3 regions of the Glaciecola petra genome follow, and region 2 is predicted to be linked to each of the others. Evidence: predicted binding sites of a transcription regulator. Region 2 holds the regulator's gene; each other region holds the start of a gene.

What was found. The regulator sigma-54, encoded in region 2, starts transcription at its own class of promoters, with help from an activator protein. The targets are predictions, from matches to a motif close to GTTGGCACGNNNNTNGNNT.
Region 1: RM552_RS11915 (TorF family putative porin) is a predicted target of sigma-54. The motif match lies at 3,714-3,732, and genes of this name have one in related genera.
Region 3: RM552_RS02820 (flagella assembly protein FlgT) is a predicted target of sigma-54. The motif match lies at 4,884-4,902, and genes of this name have one in related genera.

The regions. Positions count from the first base shown of each region.
Region 1 covers NZ_JAVRHX010000003.1:243,157-253,952, forward strand. The annotation lists gene RM552_RS11905 (putative bifunctional diguanylate cyclase/phosphodiesterase) at 1-2,299, shown strand, start outside; gene RM552_RS17765 (DUF2970 domain-containing protein) at 2,283-2,480, opposite strand; gene RM552_RS11910 (hypothetical protein) at 2,537-2,845, opposite strand; gene RM552_RS11915 (TorF family putative porin) at 2,972-3,610, opposite strand; gene rpe (ribulose-phosphate 3-epimerase) at 4,015-4,677, shown strand; gene trpS (tryptophan--tRNA ligase) at 4,689-5,702, shown strand; gene RM552_RS11930 (anthranilate synthase component II) at 5,715-6,296, shown strand; gene RM552_RS11935 (HDOD domain-containing protein) at 6,302-7,525, shown strand; gene RM552_RS11940 (aspartate aminotransferase family protein) at 7,905-9,125, shown strand; gene astA (arginine N-succinyltransferase) at 9,134-10,171, shown strand; gene astD (succinylglutamate-semialdehyde dehydrogenase) at 10,211-10,796, shown strand, end outside.
Region 2 covers NZ_JAVRHX010000004.1:278,556-289,351, forward strand. The annotation lists gene lptB (LPS export ABC transporter ATP-binding protein) at 1-13, shown strand, start outside; gene RM552_RS14160 (RNA polymerase factor sigma-54) at 228-1,736, shown strand; gene hpf (ribosome hibernation promoting factor) at 1,760-2,047, shown strand; gene ptsN (PTS IIA-like nitrogen regulatory protein PtsN) at 2,130-2,573, shown strand; gene rapZ (RNase adapter RapZ) at 2,582-3,520, shown strand; gene RM552_RS14180 (HPr family phosphocarrier protein) at 3,537-3,809, shown strand; gene mgtE (magnesium transporter) at 3,908-5,266, shown strand; gene arcB (aerobic respiration two-component sensor histidine kinase ArcB) at 5,263-7,626, opposite strand; gene gltB (glutamate synthase large subunit) at 8,212-10,796, shown strand, end outside.
Region 3 covers NZ_JAVRHX010000001.1:636,020-646,815, reverse strand. The annotation lists gene flgB (flagellar basal body rod protein FlgB) at 1-394, opposite strand, end outside; gene RM552_RS02850 (CheR family methyltransferase) at 564-1,388, opposite strand; gene RM552_RS02845 (chemotaxis protein CheV) at 1,397-2,335, opposite strand; gene flgA (flagellar basal body P-ring formation chaperone FlgA) at 2,490-3,197, shown strand; gene flgM (flagellar biosynthesis anti-sigma factor FlgM) at 3,397-3,729, shown strand; gene flgN (flagellar export chaperone FlgN) at 3,733-4,164, shown strand; gene RM552_RS02825 (LPP20 family lipoprotein) at 4,277-4,732, opposite strand; gene RM552_RS02820 (flagella assembly protein FlgT) at 4,955-6,184, shown strand; gene RM552_RS02815 (undecaprenyl-phosphate glucose phosphotransferase) at 6,360-7,769, shown strand; gene RM552_RS02810 (hypothetical protein) at 7,808-8,917, shown strand; gene RM552_RS02805 (hypothetical protein) at 8,919-9,995, shown strand; gene RM552_RS02800 (hypothetical protein) at 10,044-10,796, shown strand, end outside.

The sequences.
Region 1 (10,796 bases), on a different contig from region 2:
CCATCGAAAATCAGCACGTCAGTTGCTTGAACAACACCTTCAAGAGCAGATTCTTTCGGCTGAAGAAATCGTAATGCTGAGCGACTTAAATAACCGCCCATCACAGGACTTTAAAGCATTTTTTGATCCTATATGGTCACGTATTCAACTTAGTTTTTCTTTGTCCTCGATGTCATTTTCAAACGGACAACAGAGTATCGAGTATGGCCGTTTTCCAAGAGAAGATATGTTTGAAATGCAAATGTCTGCAGCCCAAGAGTTACGACCTCAATCTGGCATCATTTGTCATTTTGTATGTGAGTTATCATCTTCCATACCAGTAACCATTGAGGGTGACCAATGGGCCTTATCATTATTATCTGATATTGCGCCATCGATCATTTTTCTGAGTTCAGTGGTAAACAGCGATATTGGCATTATTTCTCCGTCGACGGCTTACTCAAGCCAAAACAATACGCTTTCACGATATGTGGTTGATATTATGACCGGTTCTGAGAAAAACGGCGAAGTATTCCAAATGCCACTTTCAAGCTCTCAATTTGAGCAACTTGAGAGTGAAGGGATGCATTTTAAAACTAATGTACGTGATTACTATGTATGGTTTGAAACAATAGATGGTATTGGCGAAGATATCAGACTGTTATTTATTAGAGATATATCTTTGTTGTTGGAGCAACAAAATAATCAGAAAGAACAAGTGATTGTAATTTTCGCTACAATGACGTTTGGTATTTTACTATTTTTAATTCTCTTCTCTTTTATTCCAATTTCAAAAATCAATCAGCTAAAACGCGCCATCAAGCTGATTGGTGCAAAAGAATATAATATCGCGCGGTATCGATTAGGCAAACCAACAAAATCACATTTCAATGATGAATTACATGAATTAGAAGACGAATTTAGACACGCTATAGACGTACTAGAAACCTATGAGCAACAACTCAAAGCCTCTCAAAAGCGCTTGGTTAGACAAGCAACCATAGATCAAATAACGGGCTTATTCACACGAAATGTATTGGTTGAAGACCTCATCAATATGAATACTGATCCGAGTATTAACGAGGTTGCGATATTCTTCTTAGACCTCGACGGTTTTAAACCTGTCAATGATAACTTAGGCCATGAAGCCGGCGATATCATGCTAAAAAAGATTGGTTATCGCTTGAAAGGTGTTGTCAATAAATTTACTAAGGTATATCGAATTGGTGGCGACGAATTTGTAATTTGTTTTAGTAATTTTTCTTCAAGCGAATCTTTGGACATGATGGCTGATTCAGTAGTTGACCTCTTTTCAGCACCTTTTCATATTTACGACACCAGAATTTCTATTAGCGCTAGTATTGGCATTGCAAAGCAAAAAGGAGACGAAATTGACGCCGACAAATTGCTTAGATTCGCAGATATCGCAATGTATCAAGCAAAAGAAAATGGTAAAAACTGTTATAAGTTTTTTGATGACTCAATGCGTGACGCCGCACAGCAAAGATTTACGATTAAAAATGATTTTATTGCTTCCCTTGCAGATAATCAGCTATTTGTCGTATTTCAGCCAATAGTGTGCAGCAATACTCGAAAAGTTATTAAATTAGAAGCATTATGCCGTTGGCAACACCCTGATTTAGGTTTTATTGAGCCACCAATATTCATAGACGTATTAGAAGAAAGTGAGAATATGAATATGCTGTTTGAATGGATAGTCAATAACGTTGTCAATGAAATTCATTATTTAGATTCAATCGAACGCAACGATATTATTATTTCAATTAACCTTAGCCCTTCTCAGTTAGTAAACGATCTAGCGCTTAGTGTTATCAACAATGTGCTAGAAGAGCATAATATTAGCCCTAAAAGAATCGAATTAGAAATTACTGAAACATCATTGATTACTAATTTCGAAACGGCAAAATTATGGATAGAAGATGCGACAAATGCGGGTTACAAGATTGCCATAGATGATTTTGGTGCTGGTTACTCCTCACTATCTTATTTAACTGCATTTTCATATAACACAGTAAAACTTGACCGTTCTTTGCTTTATAATATAGACAAGGATCCTAGGCAACAAAGGATCGTAGGTTCACTCACTCAAATGTTACATGGACTTTCAGTGTCAATTGTTGCAGAAGGTGCGGAAACTGAAGGACAATTTATGGCACTACAAAAACTAGGATGTGACTATGTTCAAGGTTTTTTAGTGTCGAAACCTATCCCACATGATCAACTGGTATATTTTTTAAATCGTTATTTGTCGGAGTCGGAGTCTGAACAAGTATCCCTCAACCCTAGTGTTGAGAGGTAATCCACGTAACCATCAAGCCAATTGTAAACAGCAACAAAATAAGCATGAGTATTCCTACTACAAGAAATGGCAAGAATGAGGGCATATTAGTATCTTTATTATATTGTTGTTTAGTTTGGATACCCATAAAACTAGCAAAGACACTTTTTACTATCCCAAACCAGTATTTCACAAATTCCATGATTATTTAGCTCCAGATAAGTTTTCAGCTCTTCATGGGATATCTACAAATAATAACTACTTTCTAGACAGTAACTCGAGTAAGTCTAAGTAGTGAAAGTCCGCGGCATCTGTTTGCTTAAATATCCATGTTAACCAACCTATTTGTTGATCATTTCTATTGCATAAGCCTATGGGTTTATCCAGTGTGGCTTGCGTTCCTTGATGATGAGAAGTATCAATGATGACTTTGTTTTGACGTTCATATGCATTTAAGCAAGGCGCTGAAGCTTCCGCAAAAACAGCACTTATAATGAACATCATTAACGTACTAACAAGCGCTGCGGTCGCAAACATTTTAGTTGGATTTTTCTGCGTTGATTTCATAAACATCCTCCTATCACCTTAGATAATACATCAATCCAGCAAAAAACGCCAAAAAGCATAAGCTGATTGGCGTTTTCAATTGCACGCTTTGCACGTATTTTGTGCAAAGCAGGAATCAGTCGATTACTATAGGTCGAATGAACGTCCTATTGTGAAATAAACAGATTCGTCATTGTCTAAGTCGTTACCACTAGAAATGACAGATATACCAAGGTCAAACCCTTCGTACTCGAAGCCGTATCCTAACTCAAGATATTCGCCTTCGAAATCATCACCGAATGTTCCAAAAGTTGCAGAAAAACCTTCGTGCTCAAAACTCAAACCCAAAAACGTGTAGTCTGCTTCAGTCGCTGCTTCATCACCAACAGCACCATCCCAGCTACCGAAAGTGTATTCAATGCTGAATTTACCGAACGCTGCACCTAGATTCAATTCATCATAACCCGAATCAAAATCACCTGTGTACAAATAAGTGGTTACACCAGCACTTAAACTAAGGCCACTGTCAAACTCTACACCATATCCACCGTACACATCTATTTCTAGACCGTCTTCTACGTCAGCACCCCAAACACCAGCATAAAAACCGCCGTTAGAATAATCAATGCCACCGTTAGCAGTTGCTGTGCCGTTTTGCACGATACCGCGGAAGTGATATTCACTCATTAAGCCAACGTTTGCCGAGACTTCTGCTTGCGCAGTAGACGCCATAATTGTTGATGCCAATAAGCCAGTCACGATGGCGGTTTTCTTTAAATGTTTCATGTGTTCTCCATACCTATTCAAATGTCATAAAAAAAAGCAATGTGTCGTTTTTTTGTTATTTTTATTGTTTTGACCAAGTCTGAAGCTAGGTCTACGAAGACTTATACAAATACAATGCCAAACTTTAAACAATAATAATATTGCAAACAAAATCAGGTGCTTACGGTTTTTGTATGATTCTTAACATAGCTTTAAAGGCGCTAAAATAGCACAGACGACAACAAACCACCAATATTTTGCACCTTTTTAAGTCACCCTCACCATTTTAATGCAGGGTAACTAATGCCGCTGAAAACACTTTTGTGTTACGGCTTACAAAAAAGCTTAGCCCTTTCTTAAAAAAGCTTTTCATATTCACTCATAAAATGCGTTAAACTTATACTTTGATTAAAAAGAGAATTCTTATGCATGCACCACTTATAGCGCCGTCTATTTTATCAGCAGACTTTGCGCGTTTAGGAGAAGAAGTCACGTCTGTTTTAGATGCGGGAGCAGATATTATCCATTTTGATGTAATGGATAACCATTATGTGCCCAATTTAACTTTTGGCCCAACAATATGCAAAGCTCTCCGTGACTATGGAATTACCGCCGATATCGATGTGCATCTTATGGTATCTCCCGTGGACAACATGATAGAAGCATTTGCAAAAGCGGGAGCTAATATGATTAGTTTTCATCCTGAAGCTTCGCAGCACGTTGACCGAAGTGTTGAATTGATCAAAAGCTTAGGTTGCAAGGCTGGGCTAGTATTGAATCCGGCGACCTCATTGAGTGTGCTCGATTATATTTTGGAAAAGTTGGATTACGTATTATTAATGTCTGTCAATCCGGGCTTTGGTGGTCAGCAATTTATTCCTCATACGGTAGAAAAAATCCAACATTTAAAAGCCATCATTGATGATCTTGATTTGAATACTCGCATTGAAGTAGACGGTGGCATAAATAAAAACACTATTAGCGCTGTTTTTGAAGCCGGTGCTGATATGTTTGTTGCCGGTAGTGCTATATTTAATGCGCCAAACTATAAACAAGCCATACAAGAATTAAAACAACAATTAAAATAGGAACTTACTGCGTGAACAATACTACCAAGCCTGTTGTATTAAGTGGTTGTCAACCTTCTGGGCAACTCACCCTCGGCAATTATTTAGGGGCGATTAAGCAGTGGGTGCAAATGCAACAAACACACGAATGTTTGTATATGATTGTCGATTTACATGCGATTACTGTGCGCCAAAATCCACAAGACTTGCATCAAGCTTGTTTGGATGGCTTAGCTTTATACCTTGCGTGTGGTGTTAACCCTGATGAAAGTGCTATTTTTATGCAATCACATGTACCCGAACATGCGCAACTTGGATGGGTTTTAAACTGTTACACTCAAATGGGTGAACTTAATCGAATGACTCAATTTAAAGATAAAGCACAAAAAAATCAAAGCAATGTCAACGTTGGTTTATATGCCTATCCAGTGTTACAGGCTGCTGATATTTTATTGTATCAAGCAAATGAAGTGCCCGTCGGTCAAGATCAAAAACAGCATTTAGAACTTACTCGAGATATCGCAACGCGGTTTAACAATATATATGGCGACGTATTTACATTGCCTGAGCCTTGCATTCCAAAAAATGGCGCTCGCGTCATGAGCCTCCAAGATCCTGATAAGAAAATGTCTAAATCAGATACCAACCCTAATAATGTGATTGGTTTATTAGAAGATACAAAAAAGCTAACCAAAAAAATTAAAAGAGCCGTGACAGACAGTGACGAAGAAGCAAACATCTTTTTTGATATTGAAAAGAAAGCCGGCGTATCTAATTTACTGTCCCTCTTAAGTGCAACTGGGGGTGAATCAATCGAAGCATTGGTACCACAATACGAAGATAAAATGTATGGGCATCTTAAAAAAGACGTCGCTGAAGCCGTTGTAGCGCTTATTAACCCTATTCAAGAGGAATACAGTCGTATTCGAAGCGATCAAGCATATCTTTCTGATGTTATGCACAAAGGTAGTGCTAAAGCTAGAGAAAAAGCGTCCGATACATTATCTAGGGTATACAAAGCCTTAGGTTTTATTACTAGCGTCTAATATGAGTATGATGTGATAGTCATTATCGACAATTACGATTCGTTTACTTATAACTTAGAGCGATATTTTGTTGAGTTAGGCCATCAAACTCGCGTCATTAAAAACGACGAGTTAAATATTGCACAACTTAGCAAAATAAAATGTTCTCACTTAGTAATTTCACCTGGGCCATGTACACCAAATGAATCGGGAATATGTATCGAAGCGATTAATACATTTGCGGGTTCTGTACCAATTTTAGGTGTATGTTTAGGGCATCAAGCTATTGCACAGGTTTTTGGCGGTAAAGTGGTTAGAGCACGACACGTAAGGCACGGTAAAACGTCAGTATTAAATGTCACCTCGAACACAAGTCAATTGTTTAAAGGTTGCCCAAGCACATTTATAGTGACGCGCTATCATTCTCTTATTGTAGACGATAGTGAACTCGACAAAGCGTTTTTGGTCACGGCAACTTGTAATACCGAAAACAATAGAGAAGTGATGGCTATTGAAAATCAACAATGCCGTATATATGGACTGCAATATCATCCCGAGTCATTGTTGACCGAACACGGGCATAAAGTGTTAAAGAATTTTTTGTTGCAAGGATAAATAGATTGAAGGTTCAAGAAGATCCACAAGTGTCTCAACTAACATCATTGTACAATGAACGGTTTGAGAAACTCTTATTATCGTTAGATGAGGCGATAATCGATGCTGGGCGCAAAACAGAACGTCAAAAAATAATTGAAGATTCGGAGCAATTTGAAGCGCGTCGCGAATTGCTTATGGTAGAAGAAATTGCTAATAAGAAAAGAGAGATACAAGCTTCAGCCAAGAATGCGTTTTTGTTACAAATTGAATCTAAATTTCATCAAGCCCTGCTTCCTGAACTCGAATTAGAGTTTCGTAATATCGACATCATCATGAATAAAATCCTTAAGTTTGATAGTAACTTAGGACGTCTACTCGATATTTTATATACTGATTCCTGTTCGATTAGTCGTATAGTCGCCTGTTTAGAAAACATCCCTTGGTTAAGTGAGTCGATCATGATGTTTGTTAAACAACCAAAATATCGTCGAGTAGATTCAGCAGGACGTCCCGTTATATTAAAAACCATAAGAGCCTCTTTAAGTTTTATCGGAATTGAAAGCCTGCGTATTTTAATACCTGTTTTAGTAGCAAAACATACTAATCCAGCGAAGTCTGAATTCACCCCGGACTTACCTAGAAACCTTTGGATGTACACCATCGGTTGCGGCAATATAGGTCAGGCATTAGCCGAGAAAAACGGTTTGCGGCCACATTTTGGCTATTGTATTGGCTTATTTTCGAATATTGGTCGCTCAATTATTGCCAATCTTTATTTACGTACTTTTGACCGCATGCTTACTCAACAAATTATCAAGGCACGAAAAAGCAATAATCCTAATCAGGCAAAAGCACTTTCCGCCCTCGAACCCTCACACAAATATTTAATTTCTTTGTGGAAAAAACATGCGAGTCGAATTACTGGTGACGTAATATCTGGTCTCAATTGCAAATGGTTGACCATTGCTGCTGGATTACAAGATTATAGTAAAATTCGCGAAATGACGATTGCCCATGTTGACAAAATCGATGTGCATCCTTTAACAAAGTTACTGTTTAATGCTCAAGGGTTTATGCAATATAAAATGCTAAGTAAAGACAAACTCATTGGCAAAGAAGAGTCAATGATTTTTTTACGTAACTTTGGCATTGGTTCAAACGACGTAGCGATTGTGTCCAAGGTCAATTTAACAGGCATAGAGCTAAATATTAGTGGAAAGTTACCGGATGATGTAAATTCATCTTAAATTACTTAACGTCGGTCACTAAATTCCCAATATATTTTAATGCATACTTATGCAGGCATATTGAACGATATAAAAATCATATCATCCTGAACTTACTTTTACCCTTACTATTTGGCGTTATATTGTGTTGTATTATGCCTAAAAATATTTATTCACTTTTTTCGTAATTACATCAATCCGCAGTAAAAACAAGGCTTGTAGCGCAATTATCTTGACGACTTATGTTTTTTTTTCTGGCATACTCAGTGGCAAATGTGTGGTTCAGAGCAACTTGGATACTGCATAAAAACATGACAAATCACCGCTTCAATGACAGTGGTTTTTATGAGTTTTTTTAAAGCTATATAATATATATAGCTCCCGATATACGAGGTTTAAGATGCAAGTCAATCGCGAAACGTTTAACGATGTAATGGTGCCAAATTATAATCCAGCAGCTATGGTTCCCGTAAGAGGACAAGGCTCACGCGTATGGGATCAAGAAAATGTTGAGTATATTGATTTTGCTGGTGGCATCGCAGTTAACGTGTTAGGGCATTGCCACCCAGCATTAACCAGCGCATTGCTGGAACAAGGAAATAAGCTTTGGCATCTTAGCAATGTATTCACCAACGAACCTGCTTTGCGTTTAGCGGCCAAACTTGTTGATGCAACTTTTGCAGACAAAGTATATTTTGCAAACTCGGGGGCAGAAGCCAACGAAGCCGCCCTTAAATTAGCACGAAGATTTATGCTCGACCATCATGATGAAGGCAAAGATGAAATTATTGCATTTAAACAAGGCTTTCACGGACGAACGTTTTTCACGGTAACAGTGGGCGGACAACCTGCCTATTCAGATGGGTTTGGACCCAAGCCAGGCGGCATAATACACGGTGAATACGGCAATTTAGCAATGCTCGAAGACATGATGTCGAACAAAACATGTGCCGTTATGATGGAGCCGATGCAAGGGGAAGGAGGCATTATTGTACCTGAACCTGAATTTGTAAAAGGCGTGCGCGCGCTCTGCGACAAACACAATGCTCTCCTGATTTTTGACGAAGTACAATCTGGCATGGGGCGCACGGGTAAATTATTCGAATACATGAATTTAGACGTTACACCCGACATTTTAACTAGCGCCAAATCTCTCGGCGGAGGTTTTCCAATTGGTGCAATGTTAACCACAGCCAAAATCGCAGAAAGTCTAAAACCGGGCACCCATGGCAGCACTTATGGCGGAAACCCTCTTGCATGCGCGGTAGCCGAAGCTGCTTTTGATGTCATCAATCAACAAGAAGTGCTAGATGGAGTATTGCTGAAAGAAGCGCTTTTTCGTGAACACCTTGCACGAATAAATAATAAATATGAGGTGTTTACCGAAATCAGAGGCAAAGGAATGTTATTAGGTTGTGCATTAAACGAAAAATATAAAGGTCGTGCTCGAGATTTTATGGTTGCTGCCAATAACGAAGGATTAATGTGTTTAGTTGCAGGTATGAATGTAGTGCGTTTTGCGCCTAGTTTGGTTATACCCGAAGAAGACATTATAGAGGGCCTAGCTAGATTCGAAAAAGGCATCGCGAAACTAGTTTCAACGCCTTCAGACTCGAAATAGCGCGCCTTATGCTAATTATTCGCCCTATTGAAACAAATGATTATCCAGCTTTGTATCAGATTGCCCAAGATTCGGGGATTGGGTTTACATCGCTTCCGGTAAACGAAGAATTATTGAAAAACAAAATTGCGGAGTCTATCAAAGCATTTAATTCTAATCCTCAACGTGCTGGTGAACAAAGTTATTTGTTGGTCATGGAAGACACCCAAACTGGCGAAGTAGTAGGCACATCAGGGATTGAAGCAACAGTAGGTTTGCAAGATGCTTTTTATCATTACCATGTGGGAAAAGTCGTTCATGCATCTCGCGAGTTAAATGTCCACAATACAGTAGACATTCTCACTTTTTGCAATGATTATTCTGGGGTTAGCGAAATCTGCACTCTGTTTCTGCAAGAAAAAGCGCGCAAGGGTTTAGCCGGCAGACTTCTGTCAAAATGTCGATTTTTATTCATGGCGCAGCATCAGCAACGTTTCGCTGACATAGTCATTGCTGAAATGCGCGGTGTATCAGATGAACGCGGAAAATCACCATTTTGGGAGTGGCTTGAAGACCATTTTTTCTCAGTTGATTTTCCAACAGCAGACTATTTGACTGGTATTGGCAACAAGGTTTTTATCGCTGAATTAATGCCCAAATACCCCATATATGTCAACTTACTCTCAAAAGCAGCCCAGAATTGTATTGGCCAGGTTCATGACAAAACATTACCTGCTTTGCGCATGTTAGAAAAAGAAGGATTTAAGTGTCGAGGTTATGTTGACATTTTCGACGCAGGACCGACTGTAGAAGCCGATGTTAGTAACATTGCAACAGTGCGGCAAAGTCATGAGGCAAGCGTGGAAATCAGTACAAATACTGAGTTAGACGATTGTGATGAGCATTTTATTATCAATTCGGAAGTGGCATCTTTCAGAGCTTGTATTGGGCGAATAAAAATCCTTGATAATAACAAGGTTGCCATTTCTGAGAAACTAGCAAAAGCATTGCTGGTAAAAGAAGGTGCGACCATCAGATACGCTCACAATAGCCTTCAACACTATTAATTCGGCAAATAAACAAATCAAAATACGGGAGTCATCCATATGTTGCAAACTCAGCTAACTGACAACACTCATTTTATCAATGGGCAATGGGTATCGGGCAATGGTGAATTGATGGTATCTGTCGATCCCGCAAAAAATGTGCAAGTATGGCAAGGTAATTGTGCAAGTTCAGGGCAAGTTGAACAAGCAATACTATCAGCAAGAGGAGCTTTTCTTTCTTGGTCTATGCTCTCTTTTGAAGAAAGGCTTAATATTATAAAACGCTTTGCGGAACTTCTGGGTGAGAATAAATCTGAATTTGCCGCTATTATTGCTCAAGAAACAGGTAAGCCAACTTGGGAAACTGCAACTGAAGTTGGCGCAATGATTGGTAAAATTACTATTTCTGAACGTGCTTACTTGGAACGAACCGGCACGGTAGAAAACCCAATGCCAGCTGGCAAGGCAATGCTTCGTCATCGGCCGCATGGCGTTGTTGCAGTCTTTGGTCCTTATAACTTTCCTGGGCATTTGCCCAACGGTCATATTGTACCAGCTCTTTTGGCTGGCAATACTGTGGTTTTTAAACCCAGTGATTTGACGCCGCTAGTGGCTCAGTATACGGTTCAGTTGTGGCAAAAGGCAG
Region 2 (10,796 bases):
ATTTTCTTTGTAGTTATTTTGAGTAAACTTTATTCGATTATTTAAATAATCATGCAAAAGAATGGACGGTGTTTGTCGATGTAGTAATTGAGGAACACTTAATATAAGTACATTAAAAGAATATGTTATATTGAGAATAAGCAAGGCGATACGAGACTGTTAAACAAATTAATTTTATAGGTGATTATAGCTAATATGTGTGAATCGTTTGTAGTGATAGGAATGTAATGAAACCTTCTTTACAGCTTAAATTTAGTCAACAGCTAACAATGACGCCACAGTTGCAGCAGGCGATTAAGTTGTTGCAACTCTCCACATTAGACTTACAACAAGAAATTCAAGAAGCCCTCGATTCTAACCCCTTGTTAGAGTCACTCGAAAACGAGAGTCGTGATGACCGCAACCAAAGCGAATCCGATTCTGAAACAGCGGGCGCGTCGGCAAGTGCATCAGAAAATACCGAAACACAAATCAATGGCGAGAAAGATGGCTCTGATCAAATGGACAGTCATGAGGCTTTAGAAAATAAAGAATTGCCCGACGACCTGCCAGTAGATACCTCTTGGGACGAATACCTAGGCTCCAGTTCAGCGCCTACTAAAATGGTGGGCACCAATCCCGATGACGATTTTATTTATCAAGGTGAAACTGTTGAGAGCATTCAAGACCATCTAATGTGGCAAACAGAAATGACCCACTTTAGTGAAACAGATAAATCTATCGCCATCGCTATTATTGATTCAGTGGATGAATCAGGTTACCTGACAGTGAGTGCAGAAGAGATACTAGAGAGCTTAGATGACGCCGAAATTGAACTTGACGAAGTAGAATGCGTGCTCAAACGAATTCAACGTTTTGACCCAGTAGGCGCTGCAGCTCGCTCGGTACAAGAATGCTTGTTAGTACAATTGCAACAGTTTGACGAGAATACACCATGGTTGGAACAAGCACGCTCTTTAATTGAAGAACATAGCGATTTAATTAGCAGCAAAGACTACCGTACGTTGATGCGTAAAACACGGCTTAAAGAAGACCAATTACGCGAAGTCATGCGTTTACTAAAAACCCTAAATCCCCGTCCTGGTAGCGTTGTTTCTGCGAGAGAACCTGAATATGTCATACCCGATGTCAACGTTTACAAGAAAAAAGGAATTTGGACGGTAGAATTAAATAATGAAGCATTGCCGGCTTTATCCGTAAACGAAACTTACGCTCAGTTGTCAAAAACGACAAAAAATCCGAACGATTCTCAATATATCAAGTCTCACTTACAAGAGGCAAAATGGTTTATAAAGAGTTTAGAAAGTCGTAACGAAACATTACTCAAAGTGTCGCATTGTATTGTCGCAAAGCAACGAGAATTTTTTGAGCAAGGTCCAGAAAAAATGCAGCCCATGGTACTCAATGATGTTGCTGAAATGGTAGATATGCACGAGTCGACCATTTCTCGAGTCACCACACAAAAATATATGCATACCCCTAGGGGAATATTTGAGCTGAAATACTTTTTCTCTTCTCATGTGTCAACAGACTCAGGTGAAAACTGTTCGTCTACTGCTATTAGAGCCTTTATTAAGAAAATGGTCGCTGACGAACCATCCCATAAACCATTAAGTGACAGCAAAATTGCACAAATGCTCGCTGAGCAAGGCATAAACGTTGCTAGGCGAACAATTGCAAAATATCGGGAGTCTTTAAACATTCCCCCTTCCAATCAGCGAAAAAGTCTCGTGTAAACGAGCAAAAGAGGATTATTTATATGCAAATTAACCTGACAGGTCATCATGTAGAAATCACCGATTCATTACGCAACTATGTTGATACAAAGTTTGAAAAATTAGAGAGGCACTTTGATCATATCAACAACGTACATGTAATTTTAAACATCGAGAAATTGAGTCAAAAAGCTGAAGCTACAATGCATTTAAACGGTGGTGAAGTTTTCGCCAACAATGAACATACCGATATGTATGCAGCCATTGACGGCTTGATAGACAAGCTAGACCGACAGGTTATTAAGCATAAAGAAAAGTTAAAACGACATTAACTAGAGCGACTCAAATGCCAGCTCTATACTTTTAAGCTCCTTTAAGAATAAACGATATACTAACCATCGTTAAGAAATATCAATGATAATAAACGACATCATTTCACTCGACCGGACTCAATGTTCGGTTGAGTGCAACAGTAAGAAACGCATCTTTGAAATCATTTCTCAAATTGCTGTGAAACAATCTCCTGAATTAGACCAACTTGAAGTGTTAAGTAGCTTAATTAGCCGCGAAAAAATGGGCAGTACTGGCATAGGCAATGGCATCGCGTTACCGCATGGCAGGATAAAAGGCCTGGCCAATATGATAGCTGTAATTGTGACAAGCAATCACCCAATTGAATTTGATGCCATAGATGGTCATCCAGTCGATATCTTCTTTGCTATCTTGGTACCAGACGAGCAAACAGACCAACATTTACAAGCGCTTTCAGGTATCGCGCGCAAATTAAGTAATAAAGATATTGTAAAAGCCATCCGAAAAGCAGAAACTAAAAACCAAATAGTGGCAGCTTTGGCATAATAAACATCATGAAACTGTTAATAATAAGTGGGCGTTCAGGTTCTGGAAAGTCAATCGCTTTAAGAGCTTTAGAAGACTTGAGCTATTATTGTGTTGATAATATTCCGGTTTCACTCTTGCCCACGCTAACACATACAGTAGTTGAACAGCACGAGCTTGTTGCGGTTAGTATTGATGTTAGAAACATGCCCGAAACAGAAAATGAAATTAGTGAGTTACTCGAATATCTCCCTGAATTTTGGGATATCACTATTATATTTTTAGACGCCAGCGATGACGTACTGATTAAGCGTTATAGTGAAACTCGGCGACTACACCCTCTTTTTAAACAAAGTAACTCCTTGATTGATGCTATTAGCGCCGAGCAAGAAATTCTGGTTCCTGTAGCTGAGAAAGCCGACCTTCATATCAATACTGATCAATTATCAGTCCACGATTTAGCCGAACTAGTTAGAGAACGTGTTTTGGGTAAAAAAAGCTCTGATTTGGTCATTGTATTCGAATCATTTGGATTTAAATATGGCCTGCCAAAAGACAGTGACTATGTATTTGATGTCCGCTTTTTGCCCAATCCACATTGGGAACCTGACTTACGCCCTTTAACCGGCTTAGATGGACCCGTCGAGCTATTTTTATCTGGGCAACCCCTGGTAATGAAGCTCATTTGGCAAGTACAAAGCTTTGTCACAACTTGGCTACCACATTTGGAGCGCAATAACAGAAGCTATGTCACTATTGCTATTGGATGTACGGGTGGGCAACATAGGTCAGTTTATGTGGCACAGGCCCTCTATGAAGCTTTTAAAAATAGTCATGGTGATGCACAAGTTAAGCACAGAGAATTAAAACGAATTACACCCAAAATAGAAAACACGCCTAGTACTCAAAATCTGCTTAATGACGATACCACTGTAAGCAATTTTAAACCTATCAATAATAACGACTAAAAATGTGACAAAAAGCGTGAAGATTACTAAAACCTTAACCATTCTCAATAAGCTTGGTTTGCATGCGAGAGCAGCCACTAAACTCGTGGAACTTGCTTCAAAGTATCAAAGTGACATTATTATTTCGCAAGATGACCAAGCAGCACCGGCAAATAGTGTGATTGCTTTATTGATGCTGGGCAGTGGAAAAGGTAAACAAGTAACGGTTGAATGCAGTGGGGTGGATGCTGAAAACGCAATGTCTGAAATCGAAAATCTAATCGCCAATAAATTCGACGAAGGTGAATAAGCCACTGAATTAACAAGAATTCACTGAATTATTGACGACTTAGTGTTATACTATTTAGCCAAATTTCCATGTTTATGGTTACTGTTGGGTTTAATCCAATGTCAGAAATTATCGACAATTCAGATACACAAACACGCTTGTTATCTATCAACAGGTATCTAAACGCTGGTGCATTCGTGCGAGTGCGCAAGCTCCTGCACGATATTCCTGCTGGCGATGTTGCATTGTTGCTTGAATCTTCAGTCACTAAAACACGTGATGATTTATGGCAAATGCTAGATGCAGATTTTCATTCTGATGTGCTAGAAGAGCTCAGTGAAGACGTAAGAAACGGCATTATTGGCAAAATGATGCCTTCAAGTGTGGTCGATGCCCTTGAAGACATGGATACTGATGACTTAGCAGAGACTCTCAGTACCCTACCCGAAGATGTACTCAACAGTATTCTTAAGTCTATGGACACTCAAGACCGTTTGCGTGCTGAAAAAGCCTTGTCGTACGGCGAAGAAACTGCTGGTTTCATTATGAATACCGACACGATTACTCTTAGGCACGAGGTGTCGGTTGATGTTGTCATTCGATATCTTCGTTTAAAGTCGGAGTTACCGGAAAACACCGATACCTTATATGTAGTCAATCGCCAAGACTTATTAATCGGAACCGTTTCTTTAGCTCGACTACTCACCTCAAGCCCCGATGTGAGTGTTGAAGAAATTATGGATGATGAACCTATTTCTATAAAAGTAGACATGCAAGAAAGCGAAGTTGCTAGCATGTTTGAACGCTACGATTGGTTATCAGCACCAGTTGTAAACAATGAGGGTATTTTGCAAGGCCGAATCACCATAGATGATGTTGTAGACATCATCCGCGAAGACGCAGAACACTCAATGATGAGCATGGCTGGTTTAGATGACGAAGAAGATACGTTTGCGCCAGTAGGTCAATCGACTAAACGCCGTTCTGTTTGGTTAGGGGTAAATTTGATAACCGCCCTTTTGGCTGCCGCGGTAAGTGATATGTTTGAGGCAACGCTAAGTCAATTAGCTGTTTTAGCAATACTCAATACAATCGTGCCTAGTATGGGTGGCGTCGCCGGCAACCAAACCTTAACACTAGTCATAAGAGGCATGGCTTTGGGTCACGTTTCCACTACAAACTCTATTTGGTTAGTAAGAAAAGAGTTAGCCATCGGCTTTTTTAATGGACTCATTTGGGCAGCACTTATAGCTTCTGTTATTGCTATTTGGAAACAGGATTATATGCTGGGAGCGGTCATTGCATTTGCCATGATGATGAATATGATTGCAGCGGGGTTAGCAGGAGCAACTCTGCCAATTATTATGAAAAGAATGAAGATAGATCCTGCGCTAGCGGGTAGCGTTATCCTAACCACTATTACCGATGTCGTCGGTATTTTTGCCTTTTTAGGCACCGCCACCCTATTTCTAATTTAATCTTCAATTTTATTCTGATTAATCCACTCGTGTAAGGCAAGTACGTCTTGATCTATTGCTTGGTTAAGTTGTTCAACCCACTCATGCACATTTTCCCACCACGCGGGGTGATCACCTTGTTGAATAGAATTCGCCGTCGACTGCACTCGCGATAAGCCAACCGACCCTGCAGCTCCTTTAATTTTGTGTGCCTGAGAACATACTTCATCTTTGTCGTCGGCGGCTAAAGCGACATTTAATAGTTCCATATATTCGGGTATTTTTTGTTCAAAGACCTGTAGGCTAGCCGCAATCATACCTTCACCAATAGTTTCAACAAGCATGGTCAATAGGTCAGCATCCAAAACATCTTTTTCCACTTTACCAATTACTACAGGGCTCATCGCTTGTGGCTCATTTTCAATGCTTTCATCAACCAAAATATCATTGGCGAACAGTTCGTTAAATACGCGTATCATGCGGCTTTTCTTAACAGGCTTTGCAATAACATCGTCCATTCCATTGCGAATATATTCGTCATGCTTTTTAATCACATTAGCGGTTAGTGCAACAATGGGGGTACTTAATACTAAGTCAGCTTCTAATAGGGTTTTTGCCACATCAAATCCCGACATGTCGGGTAATTGAATATCGAGTAGTATTAAGTCGTAAGTGGTTTCTTTTACCATATCTATGGCTTCTTGACCGGTCATTGCTACCGATACATGCTGACCTAATTTTTCAAGTAAGGCTTTTGCTACCATTACATTCAATTCAATATCTTCTACTAATAATACATTAAGGCCGGTTACTCTTAACTCTTCCACATCGGGACTTTTGTTAGTCACAGTAACGGGAAGCTTAATCTCAAAACAAGTGCCTTCATTCAAAACACTGTTTACGTTGATTTCACCGCCCATCTTATCCACCATTTGCTTACAAATCGCTAAGCCAATACCTGTGCCGGTTGCGGCCTGAAAATCTTCTCTTTGTACTTGATAATACATAGCAAAAATCTTGTCTAATTGAGCACTTTCAATGCCTATTCCAGTGTCTTGGATGGTAAATGTAATTTCGGCTTGGCTTTCACTATGAATAACAGAACTCATTGTCAACGACACAGAACCTTTAGGTGTAAATTTTACTGCGTTAAACAACATATTCCATAGGACTTGTCGCAAACGAGTGCCGTCAGCCTCAAAAGTTACCGGTACCGGTTCGATCACTTTGTAATTAAATGTTAAACCTTTATCAGACGCTAGTAGCTTAATAATGCTCGATATTTCATTGATAAAACTCATCGTGGTAACAGTTTTTATTTGAATTTCTACTTTTTCACGATCAAGTTTATCCAAATCAATGATATCGTTAAAAATATTACCTAAGGTAATGGCACTTGCATATATGGTGCTGATCCATTCATGTTGTTCTTTATTTAGGTTCGTATCACGGAGCATTCGCGACAACCCTACTATGCCGTTTAGAGGAGTTCGTAATTCGTGAGATATCGTAGCAATAAATTTAGTCTTGTCTTTACTCGCTTGTTCAACTGCAAGCTGTGACTGTTTACGTTCGGTCATATCTCGACCAAACGCCAATAACCCCAGACGATGTCCGTCTTTATCGAAAAATGGCACTTTTCGCATCTCAAAATAGCGTCTTCTACCATCAGCAAATTTCAACCATAACTCTTCTGTAATAGGCGCATTTGTTTCCAATACTTCATGATCAGAGGCTGCTACCTGACTGGCCAGATCCTCTTCATATACTTCGTGAGGCGTTAGGCCTAGCAGTTCTTCTTCAGATCGCCCAACAAGATCTTCTGCCACTGTGTTGCAACCTGCAAACCGCCCTTCTTCGTTGCGGTAATAAATCAAATCGGGAGACGCATCGATGATAGACCTTGTCAGAGTTGACAAACGTCTAGCTTGTATTTCTTGTTCAGATTTTTCTTTGATTTCTTGTTCTAACTTGGCAAACATTGACTCCCGTTCGAGTTGGGCATTTTTGCGTTGCTCAATTTCGTAATTTAATTGCCGAATATTATTTTGTAGCTCGCGGTTAAGAATAACATCGTGACGCCGGAGTCTTTCGAGTTGCTCAACAGCTTCACCTAAATTAGTGCGCGAATGCTCTAATTGCTTAATTAATTCACTAAAGAAATAAAGGACCCAAGGAGCCGTTATTAACACTAGTACAATCGAACTGATAAAGTCTTCCGATTCAAATTCACGTCCTAACGCAATGCGCACACCAAAAGAGCCTGCAGTTGTAACAAATAAAGTAAACAATACAAAAAGAACACTAACTTTAATTGGACCAATTTTATCCACAAATTTTGCAAATTTTATGGCCCAAGATTCAGGTGGTGTTTTTATCAAAGTATGCTCCCGTTAAAACATTGGATAAATAACTGACGTATGATGGTTTTGTAAGAACAGCGCATGCTATCAGGATTTTAGCTTCCTCAAAAGAGACTTATTCTTTGAAGGACACTTTTAAATCAAAAAAATGCTTATTTATGCCAATACATTGCATCAAATTTGCAATATTGGTTGCGAAAACAACTAAATTTTACAGATGCTTAACGCTCGGCTAAAAAATTACTCTGAATAACAGTGTAAACGCGAAAAAAATAAATTATTAATAAACAATAAGTTATATGCCATTGATTTAATGAATGGCAATATTCGCCAAACTGATAATTGATTTCTGACCCATAAATATGTACCTTCAGTACCCCGCTTAGTGAAATGAATAAACATTCGATATGTAAAAAGGCATTAGACCGAGTATCGACAGTCAGCTAACGACATAATAATAATAAAATGAGGGGCTAACCATTAAACAGTGTTTTTACTTATTAGCCACCAAATACATTAACGCATATTTTGCACAACAATGCCTAAGGTTATCTGGGCGATAAATACCTGCGTGACGGCAACTACGTAGAGAAGGAGTAATGCATGGGTCTTTACCATTCATCTGATTCAAAAGACAATTGTGGCTTTGGCCTAATAGCGCACACCGAGGGGCAATCCAGCCATCAGTTGGTCAGCACTGCCATTGAAGGCCTTGATAGAATGCAGCACCGAGGCGGTGTCGCTTCCGATGGCAAAACCGGTGATGGTTGCGGTCTGTTATTACAAAAACCCGACGACTTCTTTAAAAAAGTAGCGAACGAAAATGGTTGGAGTTTAAGCACCAACTATGCTGTTGGTATGGTGTTTTTATCGCAAGATCCGATTAAAGCTCAACAATCACGTGAAGCACTCGCACAATCATTAGAACAAGAGATGCTATCAGTTTTGGGTTGGCGCGTTGTGCCGGTAGACCACAGTGTTTTGGGCGACCTTGCTAAAACAGGCGTGCCACAAATAGAACAAGTGTTTGTTAATTGCCCAAGTGGTTGGTCTGCACCTGACTTAGAACGCCGATTGTATATGGCGAGGCGTCGAGTTGAAAAAGAATTAGAAGCTGACGAAGACTTTTATGTTGCTTGTTTATCTAACTTTGTGACGATATATAAAGGGCTAGTTATGCCACGTGATTTGCCTAAATTCTATTTGGATTTAGCAAACCCAGACTTAACTTCGTCTATTTGTGTTTTTCACCAACGTTTTTCTACCAATACTCTGCCTAAATGGCCACTGGCACAACCTTTTAGATTTTTAGCCCATAATGGTGAAATAAATACAATCAAAGGAAATAGAGAATGGGCAATAGCACGTACAAGTAAATTTGCCACCCCTCTTATACCCGACCTTAAACAAGCCGCACCTTATGTCAATCTGCAAGGGTCTGATTCTAGTTCCTTGGATAATATGTTAGAACTGTTCTTAGCCGGTGGTATGGATATTTACAGAGCTATGCGTTTGCTAGTGCCGCCCGCTTATCAAAATAATGACACCATGGACCCAGAGTTACGCGCATTTTACGAGTTTAACTCGATGCATATGGAACCTTGGGATGGCCCTGCTGGCATTGTGATGACAAACGGCCGCCATGTGGCGTGTAACTTGGATCGTAATGGTTTGCGTCCAGCTCGTTACGTAATGACTAAAAATGGCTTTATTACACTCGCGTCTGAAATTGGTATTTGGGATTATGCAGACGAAGATGTGCTGGAGAAAGGACGAGTTGGGCCGGGCGAAATGCTTGCGGTCGACACTCACACTGGAAAAATATGGCGCTCTACAGAAATAGATGATGAACTGAAATGCCGTCACCCTTACTCTAAATGGCTAGAGGAGCATATCGAAAGGCTGAAGCCGATTGAAGAATGTGACGCTGTTGAAATTGGTGTACGCGTATTTGATGACAAAAAGATGGATACTTATCATAAGCTCTTTAACTATAGCTATGAAGAAATGCAGCAGGTCATCAAAGTCTTGGCTAAAGATGGTCAAGAGGCAGTCGGCTCCATGGGTGATGATACGCCAATGGCAGTTATGTCATCTAAAGTACGAACTATGTATGACTATTTTAGACAACAATTTGCACAAGTGACTAACCCTCCTATAGATTCACTGCGTGAAAATCATGTGATGTCATTGGCTACTTGTATTGGACGGGAACAAAATGTCTTTAACGAAACAAGTGGTTATGCACATAGGGTGTTATTCGAATCGCCTGTATTGATGTATACCGATTTAAAACAGTTGTGCGAATTTAATAATGAACACTATCACAACGAAAAAATCGAACTGAATTTTGCTGCCAGCGAAGGCTTACAACATGCTTTGAACCGCGTTTGTGACGAGTGTGTTGACGCTGTCAAAAACCGCAACGCTGCTTTTTTGATTTTATCAGATCGCGATATCCAAAAAGGTAAATTACCTATTCCAGCCGCTATGGCAGTGGGTGCAGTGCAAAAGCGCCTTGTAGAGCAACAATTACGTTGTGATGCCAATATTGTTGTCGAAACGGCATCTGCGCGTGATCCTCATCATTTTGCGGTCCTCATTGGATTAGGCGCTACTGCAATTTATCCATTTTTAGCCTACGAAACAGTAGAGCAAATGGTCGATAAAGACGACCTCGACATTTCTCCTTTGGATGCCATCAAAAATTACCGCAAAGGCATTAATAAAGGCTTATTTAAAATAATGTCGAAAATGGGCATAAGCACTATCGCCAGTTACCGAAGCTCAAAACTCTTTGAGGCTGTTGGTATTAACCAAGAAGTCATGGATACCTGCTTCTCTGGAGTACATAGCCGCATACAAGGAGCAAGTTTTGTAGATTTTGAACAAGACTTAATTAATGCAGACAGAATAGCTTGGTTAGCTCGCAAACCGATTAGTCATGGTGGCTTATTGAAATATGTACATGGTGGCGAATACCATGCATATAACCCTGATGTGGTTAGTTCGCTGCAAAAAGCGGTAGTAAGTGGAGAATATACTGACTACAAAGTTTTTTCTAATTTGGTCAACAATCGTAATCCAAGTCACTTACGCGATCTGATGACAATCAAAACAGGCCAGGCAATAGACATAGATTTAGTAGAATCTGCCGAACAATTATTCCCTCGTTTTGATACAGCGGC
Region 3 (10,796 bases), on a different contig from region 2:
TTTTCATGCCTTTGAACTTACCGTTCAATAACATTAAACCTGCTTCATAACGCATACCTGTTTCCAGAAAGGCATTTCGTTGCTGCTGCACATCAACAGTATTACCATCGCCGGTATCCGGTTGATTAGGGATAATAAAATCGATTTCAGATTGCATTTGACTAACGCCACTTAAGTGATTTTCATGGGTTTTAACTAACTGACTGTTGTTATGTTGTGCACCCGATTGCATACTCTTGGCTGTTTTCATGGCCGATTGGAAGTCTATGTCCCTTGTTTTATACCCAGGAGTATTTGCATTGGCCAAATTACCTGAGATTACTTCCATACGCTGACTACGAACCTTTAAAGCGTCGTGATGGACATTTACCAGTCTGTCTAAATCGATTGCCATGTTAAGCACCTTGCACTAACTATTAATCTGCATTTGTATTCGCCCAGCTATTTTGCTTTACGAATGAATATGCATTCTTCACAGGACCTATGAGCAAGTGCTGTGCCATTTTCAAAAAAAATCAGTAAATGGGGTCTAAAGGAGGAAGGAAATAAGGCAGGAATACTAGCTAAAGCCTTGAATAATATAGGCCTTTTCTTTCTGAGTTCATGGTAAACTCTCGTTCTGCACCACCAATCGTTTCGGCGGCTCCTAACATTAATGCTGCATTTGTAGACATGCAAGCGGCAAACTTTAGCAGTATGTCGGTTTTTTGTTTGCCGTTAAAATAAATGAGGACGTTACGACAAAAAATAACATCAAACTTACCTAATGCTTTGAAAGATGAGAGCAGGTTGACCTGTTCGAATCTAACCATGCTTTTAATAGTCGCATTGACCTGCATGTGCTTATCGTCAATTTTTTCAAAAAACGCTTGCCGATAATATGCGGGTAATCCTCTACTTAGGGCCATTTCATGATAACTACCGATTTTAGCTTGTGTCAGTACACGTTTGTTAAAATCACTCGCCACAATTTCGACATTTCTAAATCGACCTGGGTTATTTTTTTGGTAATTTGCGATCGTCATTGCAATTGAATAAGGCTCTTGACCGGTAGAGCATGCACTGCTCCAAACTCTCAGTGTATTTTGACTGTCACTCAATCGAGGCAAAATATTGTCTTGTAATAAGTCAAATGGATAGGCGTCTCTAAACCAAAATGTTTCGTTGGTTGTCATTAACTCAAGACTTTCATTCGTTAATGCGATGTCGCTTTGTTGAATCAATTTACTAATAAGGGCATCATAATCAGCACAATTTGAATTCTTCAATAAACCACTTAAGCGGCTTTTCACTAAATATTGCCGATTATTACCAAGCACAATGCCTAATTTTTTTTGCAGAAAATCAGCAAAAAGAGCATAGCTTTTGGGTGATAATGGCGTATCCAATGTATTTATTACTCTATAATATCAGGTGTCTTTAATAACCATTTTTGCACTGCAGCGGTTAATTCATCTGGATGGAATTTGGCAATAAAATCATCTGCGCCTACTTTTGTTACCATTGCCTGATTAAATACTCCACTAAGCGAAGTATGCAAAACAACTTTCAGCTTTTTTAATTCAGGTGTGTTCTTGATTTCTGCTGTTAAGGTATATCCATCCATTTCTGGCATTTCAATATCAGACACTAATAAACCGACGGTATCTGTTACATCACCAGTTTCTGCCGCGATTTCTTTTAAACGCTCAAGGGCTTCTAAACCATTTTTTGCTAGTTCCATTTTCATACCAAGAGTAGACAGCGCTTTTTTAACCTGATTTCTAGCAACAGAAGAATCGTCAGCTATAAAAATGAGTTTTTCGGTATTGTCACCAACATTAATATTATCGGTAATTTCACTACTTACTTCGGTATTAAGGGGAGATATCTCGTTTAAGATTTTTTCAACATCCAATATTTCGATCAATTCGTCTTCAACCTCTGTGACAGCTGTCAAGTAACTGGCTTTGCCAGTACCTTTTGGAGGTGGAAGTATTGCATCCCAATTAGTATTAATGATTCGTTCGACCGAACTAACTAAAAATCCCTGCACAGATCGATTATATTCTGCGATGATAATAAAGGCGGTTTGCAGATTCTCGATCGGCTCGTCACCGGTTGCCATTGATAAATCGATAACAGAAATAGTTTGACCTCGAATATGTGCGACCCCTCTCACATAAGGGTTAAGCTTAGGAATGGAAGTGAGCTCTGGGCATTGCAATACCTCTCGCACTTTAAAAACATTAATACCAAAACGTTGCCTAGAGCTCAATTTAAACAGGAGTAACTCCAACCTATTTTGCCCTACGAGCTGAGTACGTTGATTAACTGAATCTAAAATACCTGACATGACCTTCCACCTTTTTTCGGCATGAATGTTGCTGTACTTACCTTTAAGTACACTCTTTGTCATCTATGGGCCTGAACATTTTAGGAAAACGCCAAAGTAATGACGTTAAAATCCAAACTAGATGATAAATCGACTGATAGAAAAGGAAATACGCATGTATTCTAACAAGTCCCTAACCTTATCGGCTAAAAAGGCCATACTCTTTACGTCTTTTTTTATTTGTTTTTTTGCCAACGCAAGTGGCAAAAAACATGCTGAACTTGAGGCCACAGTTAAGCAATACTTAAATGAACAAACAGCCTCTTACCAAAGTGATCAGATAAAAATTAATGTTAGGCCTATCGACAAGCGGATTGAAATACCGGATTGCAATGTTCCTATCAAAGCAAGTTCAGCAGGCCTGCAAGCAAATCAAAGCAATATTTCTGTAAAACTTTCTTGCGCATCCAACAATTGGTATTTATTCACAAATGCTACCGTCGCGATTGTGGAAAAAGTAGTTGTGAGTGCTGATAATTTAAATCCAGGTACTTTATTGGCAGCTAATAACCTAAAAATTATTGAAATAGACAAAAATAAACTACGTGGCCCTACTTTCAGCAAAAAAGAAGACATCGTAGGAGCAAGGGTAAAGCGCAGAATGCGCGAAGGCAATATTATAGACGGTCGAATGTTATGTTACGTATGCAAAGGCGACAGAATTACAATTGCTGCCATTAGCGGCGGTTTGTCGCTCCGAGTTTATGGTGTAGCGCTTCAGGACGGTACTCTCGGCGATACTATTCAGGTAAAAAATACTTCATCCGATAAAACAGTATACGGAAGGGTTACGAGTACCAGTGAAGTATCGGTTAATATCTAATGTTGGTATGAAGGTTGCTTTAGTCGATAGTAGCGAGGATTTACATGGTGTTTAGTAAGCAAAAAGTTCCGATTTATAGTCAGAAGTCTACTCTTCAAATTATAAGCGGCATTTTTCTGACATTATTTACGAATAACACTAAAGAATCGTGACAAAGGGTCGATACCCTGCATAGAGGTAATTCAATTGGTAGGAATGTATGTCAATTAATAATGTAAACAATACAAATAAAACACAGCTAGATGCCGCTAAATTAGGGCAGCAAGCTCAAAGTCAACCTGGAAGAGTAACTAGTGAAGCAGGGGCAAATAGCAGCGGCCAAGCACCTGTTAAACAGGACTCTGTTTCATTAACTCAATCTGCTCAGCAGTTGGCTAATGTCCAGAAAAAAGGATCTGAAGCGCCGGTTAATCAAGAAAAAGTTGACCGGATAAAACAAGCGATAGCGAACGGTGAGTATCAGGTAAACCCTGAAACACTTGCTAAAAAGATTGCCGCTTTAGAGTCTCAAATATTTGGCGTGAAAGTATAAACTATGACAACAAGTCTTGAAAATGCAATTTCAAAACAGCTTGAGCTTCTTAAAAGCTTAAAAGGGCTGCTTGAAAAAGAGCTACATCTCATAAGCTCTCGCGAACCTGAGACCTTGATGCAGTTACTAAACGAAAAGCAAGTCTTGCTAGACAATATTGAGTCGCAAGACTCAGCAGTCGAAACACTATACAAGCGCGCTGAGAGTGCTGGTGCCGTCAGTGAAAACTGCGAACCTATGCTAGACGAATGCAAGCAAGTTATGTTTGAGTGCAAATATCTAACGCAAATCAATGCAAAATCTGTTGAGCAGGGGCAGCTAAGGCTGGTTCATTTGCGTAATTTGATGATGGAATTACGAGCGAAAGAATCGATGACCTACGACCGCTCTGGCAGAGCTTCTGGCAATAGTTCTACTAAAGGCATAAGCGCATAACGTTCAAAGTCTTTTTTTATATAAAACATAAATCCTTACCAAAAAAAATCACGCATTAAGCGTGATTTTTTGGTATTTATTGGTCAAATATACATAAGCGTGTGTACTATTATTAATAGTACGAAATCTTTCTTATTCGTTTAGGTTGAGCGGTTGATAAATATATCGCGTGTACTTTTTCCATATCTAGTTCAAGCTCAGTTGCGTAAGTGTCATCACCTACAGGATATGTTTTCACTACTCTTGCGCCTCTAATTACCCCTTCAACAGAAGACTTTAAGGCATTATTTGTTAATACTAAATTTGCCAGCTCTTGCTGACCGTCAACTTTTTGTCCATACACCTGCTCAGCAAGTTCTCTGTATGCATCTAATTTAGATGCTTTTATTGCCATCAGTCGCTTACTAGCAGCATCGCTTGCGATTTGCGCATTAATTGGGGCATAACCAACTGCGTTAAGCACTGGATAATTTTCTGGCTCTATGGTCTCCCATTCAACATGCTTTGTAATTAAACTCTCACAAGCACCCAAGGTGAGACCCAGCAATAACACACTCGCTTTAGCCATTTGATTGCCTGGGCGAGACAACACACTACGTTTGTTTTTTTGCATAAAAAATACCTTAAGATTGTAATCATGAGATTAGTTCTAATAAATGTTTAGCAAGTCATGTGCCACAAGCATCACAATTAAAAACAAAGCTCATTCAGCAAGACTATTTGGCACACAACTTGAATACACTGGAGTAAATAAGCAGTCAGCTAAATAAACCCTTACTAGAGGCGGTATATGAAAATAATTGAAGCACACCATCAACATGGACCAATACTGCTCAAACCTTTTTTTCTAAACATATTAGTAGGGTGTTTCTCTTTTATTAGACTCAGTGTTATTAGCTGTGGACTGTTGTTGATTGCATCGACCAGCAACGCAGCGTGGTTTTCAGCAACGGGGCAAGCAGTCGTAGTTAATGGAAATAAAGAGGCCGCGCGCAAAGAAGCCACCGAAGAAGCGATTAAACAGGCACTTTTGTTTGCAGGTGCTTCAGTTAGAAGTGTGTCTCAAATGACGAATGGTTTACTAATGGACGAACACTTAGAAATACGTGCTAATGGCGAAGTGAATACCATTCAATTAATCGACGAAGTTTATCAGGATGGACTTGTGACAGTTTCTATTAGAGCTGACATATTTGCACAAGATGCTCAATGCAGTGCAGCTGACTATACAAAAAAGATTGCGACGACCTATTTTCCGGTTCAGTTTCAAGCTCAGGCTGCCGATGGACAAATTCAAGATATCGGAAAAGTCACAGCGCTCAAACTACAATCCCTCATAGACAAAATTACCACAAGTGTTGAAATAACTCACGTTGCGCCTTACGTATTTGATTGGCATATGGCAAATGTACCAAGAGAATCTCAGGCCTTAGCGAATAAAACAAATACTCAGTACATTGTCAATGTGGTGCTTAACGATATTTCGGTAGACCGATATGAAAGAGCTGGTTTTAATCCCTTTAAAACTGAAAACAGCATCCGTAGTTTCGACTTTACACTTAGTTTAGTTGACGGCGCTACTGGTGAAGAACTATATAGACAAAGCTATGAAAGCAAAGCGCCTTGGGATTTTCAATTTACCGATAGCATAGACGTTGCTTCAGATAAATTTTGGCGTAGTCAATATGGCAAAAATATCAAAACTATGCTCCAACAAGGTGTAACCGATTTAGAAGAGTTTGCAATCTGTCAACCAACCATGGGACGAGTTTTAGCCGTAGCAAATAATCAGTTGCAAATAAACCTAGGGCGTTCTCACCAAGTACAACAGGGTGATCAACTGACCTTGTTCAATGTGAAACAAATAACCGACAATTTTGGCCAAGAATATCGCCAATTTGTACTGCACCCCACCACACTTGTAGTCAGACAAGTATATAACGACACCGCCACTGTTGAGGCTGCTGACAGGAGCCTATTAGGCGACGTGCAACCCAACGATTATGTAGCTCGGCAATAAAAACTAACTCTGATTAATTACACTACCTGAGTTTTTATTAATTTGGCGTTTGAAGTATATTATTTCTGCTATTGTTTATCTGTTGATTGCGCGTTACATTATATACATGACATACAGGTGTGAAACACGCAAATTAAATTGCATACTATTGCGTGCGTAGTTAAGGAGTTTTTTAATGTCGGTGCAATTTAATAAAGGTTATCTTCACCGCTACGGCGCGTTATTCATAATCTTAATTATACTGTTTGACTTATTCTTCATCATTGGTAGCTTCAAGGGAGTGCTTTATTTTCTTGAAATTGAAGAAACAAATGACTACTTGTTTACCCTCGCTTTAACCCTTATTATTTTCCTTACTTTCGCCATGAGTTTGTCTTTTTACCGCTCATTCAGGACAACCCCTATACTTTCAGAAATTGGCGAACTATTCTTATATTGGGGCAGTACCTTTGTTAGCATAAGCACACTAGTCTACTTATTTGAACAAAAAATGCCGGTTTCTTCTGACATTTTGGTGCTTTGGTTCTCTGTAAGTTTTGTTTGCTTGGCAATTTCCAGATTTGTTTTAAGAACGGTCGCATATTCACTGCGTAAAGTTGGACACAATTTTCGCAGAGTCGCCATTGTTGGGCATACTGAAATTGGTGAAAGCTTGTTTAAATCTATCCAATCAAATAAATGGATGGGCTTGCATTTTGTTGGCTTTTTTGACGCTCGAAATACGAAACGTGACGCGAGACTTGACCAGTCATTTTCACATGAACAATTTGAAGTACTATTATCAAAAATAGCGCGCAACGAAGTCGACATTGTTTATATCACGCTCCCCATGAGTGCACAAAAACGTATCCAAATGTTTATCGACCAATTATCTCAAACAAATGTAGCTATCTATTATGCACCTGATTTTTACTCGTTTGATTTACTAAGAGCAAGTTGGGATAGTATAGACGGTCAACCTCTAGTCAGTATTATTGAAACTCCGCTTCTAGGCGACAATAACCTTATAAAAAGACTAATGGATATCTTCATTTCTAGCGCTATTTTATTGGTAATTGGTTTACCACTTCTATTGTTTGCAATCTTGATTAAAATGGATTCAAAAGGTCCAATTATTTATAAGCAAAAACGCTACGGTCTAGACGGGAAGAGTTTTATCATCTATAAATTCCGCACTATGCAATCTAACCCAGAAGACCAAGTATTTAAACAAGCTCAAAAGAATGATAGTAGAATAACTAAACACGGCAAGTGGATGCGCAAATATTCGGTGGATGAGCTCCCTCAGTTTATAAATGTTTTACAAGGCAGGATGTCGATTGTTGGGCCTAGGCCCCATCCTTTAGCACTTGACGACGAACATCAAGCTCTTATTCGTCGATACAATTTACGTTTTAAAGTCAAACCTGGAATTACTGGCTGGGCACAAGTGAATGGTTATCGAGGTGAAACAAAAACCTTAGAATGTATGAACAACCGTATTAGATACGATCTTGAATACATAAATAAATGGTCAGTATATTTTGACATTAAAATTATTCTTTTGACATTTAAATCGGTGATTAAGCCTGTGAATGCTTTTTAATATTTTAACTATTTATAAAAACTTTATTGAGAAAATTCATGAAACGAAAGCACATTTTAGTAACTGTTACGCTGGTGCTAATTAGTGCACTTGCTTTTTACTTTGTAGTAGGAAGCAGTGATTTAGAAACGCAACAAGAAGATTTATCTGATCTAGTTAAGGATGTACCAACAAAAGATGTGGCATTGGCCACAAAGGCTCCAAAAGAAAGTATTCAGGTAAATGAAAGCGCTGCAGAACTAAACCATTTACAAGCGCAAATAGATGCTATTTCTAATTCATTTATAGAGATGAACAAATATCCGCCCTATTCCCTTCCCATTCAAAACACATATATTTTTAATGGCGAACAAACCACACAAGCCAATGCTGCTTCTATTCCCTATAAGGACCAATTTGGAAGTGAGATAGTTGTTTCAGCAATGCTCGACAAGAAAGTATATTTTTATGGCGATACACTGCAAGCCCAAGTCGATGTTAGTGGCCTAAATGGCACGAACGAGATACAAATTTTTGGTCAGTTAGTAAATATTGAGACACAAAAAACGTACAATGTTTCCTTTGTTAAAAACGGAAATCAAGCACTAACATCCTTTGGCCTTTCTCAAGATCTTGCTGAATTTGACAATCACTTTCTAAAGGGTGAAATATCATTAAATATCAATGCTAAAATAAATGGCGAAGTTTTCCCTAATGCACTAGTATTTCGCTATACCCAAGCGTCAGCTACGCTTATAGATGTTGGTAACGCAAATCCAAATGAAGAACACCTTGATATTCCTTTAATTTTCGACGTTGAAGAGCCAGGGTACTATTTTGTGAGCGCCTTGTTGATAGACGCAAAATCTAAACGTGCACTCATTAATCTACAAGGAGAAAGTAGGTTGACGTCAATCAATAACGAATTAGTGCTTAAGGCTCACATTGGCGCACTTAAAGCGAGTAATTCAGAAGGTCCCTATGAACTAGTGGGCTTCACAATAAAACGCGGCGCCGAAGAAAACGAAAATTTTGATGTGCCAGGAACCAGTCGTTCAAGTACGTACAAAGTTTCTGGATATCAGTTTGACCGCTATATCGACATAGAATATAAAAACCAACTCGTAAACGAAAGAGCAAACTTTTTAAAGCGCCTTGGGGGCAACTAACATGAAAATAAAAACAATATCGCGTCAATTATTAATCGCTTTACTATGCATATTCAGTGCAACTTCATATGCTGAATTAGCGGGTAAACCTGTGATTTTAGTCCATGGTTTCGACAGTGAAGACCTAAGTAATCCAACCAATTCTGATTCCGTTTTATTAAGACGGTCTGAAGATTATTTTAATGATTTTTGGACGAGCAGAGCTGATAGACATTTTTACTGGTCCAGTAGTGAGCGTGTCTCGGGTAAGATTAAAAACCAAATGCGCAGGCATTTCCAAGAGATAGAAGAGAGTGGTTTATGTCAAGAGGGGTGTGTCTTTGTCACTCACTCAACTGGGGACCTAGTCCTTAGAGACGCAATATCACGTTTGGGTCAGTGGGACATTAATCCTAATAGAGTAAAAATTCTAACCGTGCTAGACATGGCTGGAGCAGGTGGCGGTACTGAACTTGCCGATTTAGCCTTAGTTGTTTCATACGGCACATTTATCTTGCCACTTCCTGTAACAGCCGCTGTTTCTTTATACATTGGCTTTATACCAACACCCAATAATTTGGGCGTATTACATGACCTAAGACCATCTAACGCTAGAGATATCGCGCAACAGGCTCAAGCCATACCTCGACTGCGATTTGTTGGAACGGGCGAAGGTGCAGGAGATGGGTTTTTGAGAGGTTTGGGAGACGGCGTAGTGCCGCTGCATAGCGCTTGTGGCGCAAGCAGTCAACAAACAATATACAGCTGCGCGTCTGAGTTAACAAATTATGGCGTAATCTTAACCAATACGAATGCGCCAGATATTGGTCCAAGTGGTTTTTTGTTCAATCATTTTCCTGTGCTAATGGGCGAAAGAGTTGACCATAGCCAAGTGATTAACGCTGACCGCGTGGGCGGGTTTTATGTTCCTGTAGTCAACAACGTCGATATTAATGGCTTTGACGTTAACTTTAATGAAGCCGTCAACGTGTTTGACTTTTCACAAGGATTAGGCGTACGCTATTTGGTAAATAGTGATGAAAAACCAATGTCACAGCACGTGTTTGATACGTTAAACCAAACAGCTGATGTAAATTAAAATGTCTTAGACCATATATCTAGGCTAATAAAATTAAGAGAGATATTTATGAACAAACTTCGTTTCGCTATGATTCTTTTACTACTTATTAGCGCTAATACATTTGCCAATATTGCTGGGAAACCAGTGATATTGGTGCATGGCTTCGACACTGATGAATTAGCAAACCCTGCGTCTTCAGAGCAAGTTTTACTTGAGCGCTCAATCGCCTACTTTGGAGAGTTCTGGAGTGACAAAGCAAGTAAGCACTTCTATTGGCCAAGCAGTGAACGAGTCGCAGGTGAAATTAAAAATCAATTTAGACGTCATTTTGAAGATATTAGTCAAAGTGGACTTTGCCAAGAGGGCTGTATTTTTGTTACCCACTCAGCAGGTGATTTAGTTCTTAGGGATGCCATATCTAGGCTCGGTCAATGGGGTATTAGTGGTAATAGGGTAAAAATATTACTGGTATTAGATATGGCTGGAGCAGGTGGTGGCACTGAACTAGCAGACGCTGCTACTACCGTTGCACTAGGTCAATCAACTAACCCCATTTTGAGCTTTGTGGTTTCCTTGTTTTTAGGCTTTACCCCAACCCCAGCAACGCTAGGCGTTATAAATGATTTACGACCTGTTGATGCCAGAAATATCGCTCAACAAGCACAAACAGTTCCTCGCTTGCGCTTTGTTGGGACTGCCCCCAACGAGATTGGTAATAATTTTGTGCTTGGATTAGGCGATGGCGTTGTACCCCTTCATAGTGCATGCGGCAGTACTCAACAAGAAGTATTACTTAGTTGCTCTTCGTTTATTACCAAT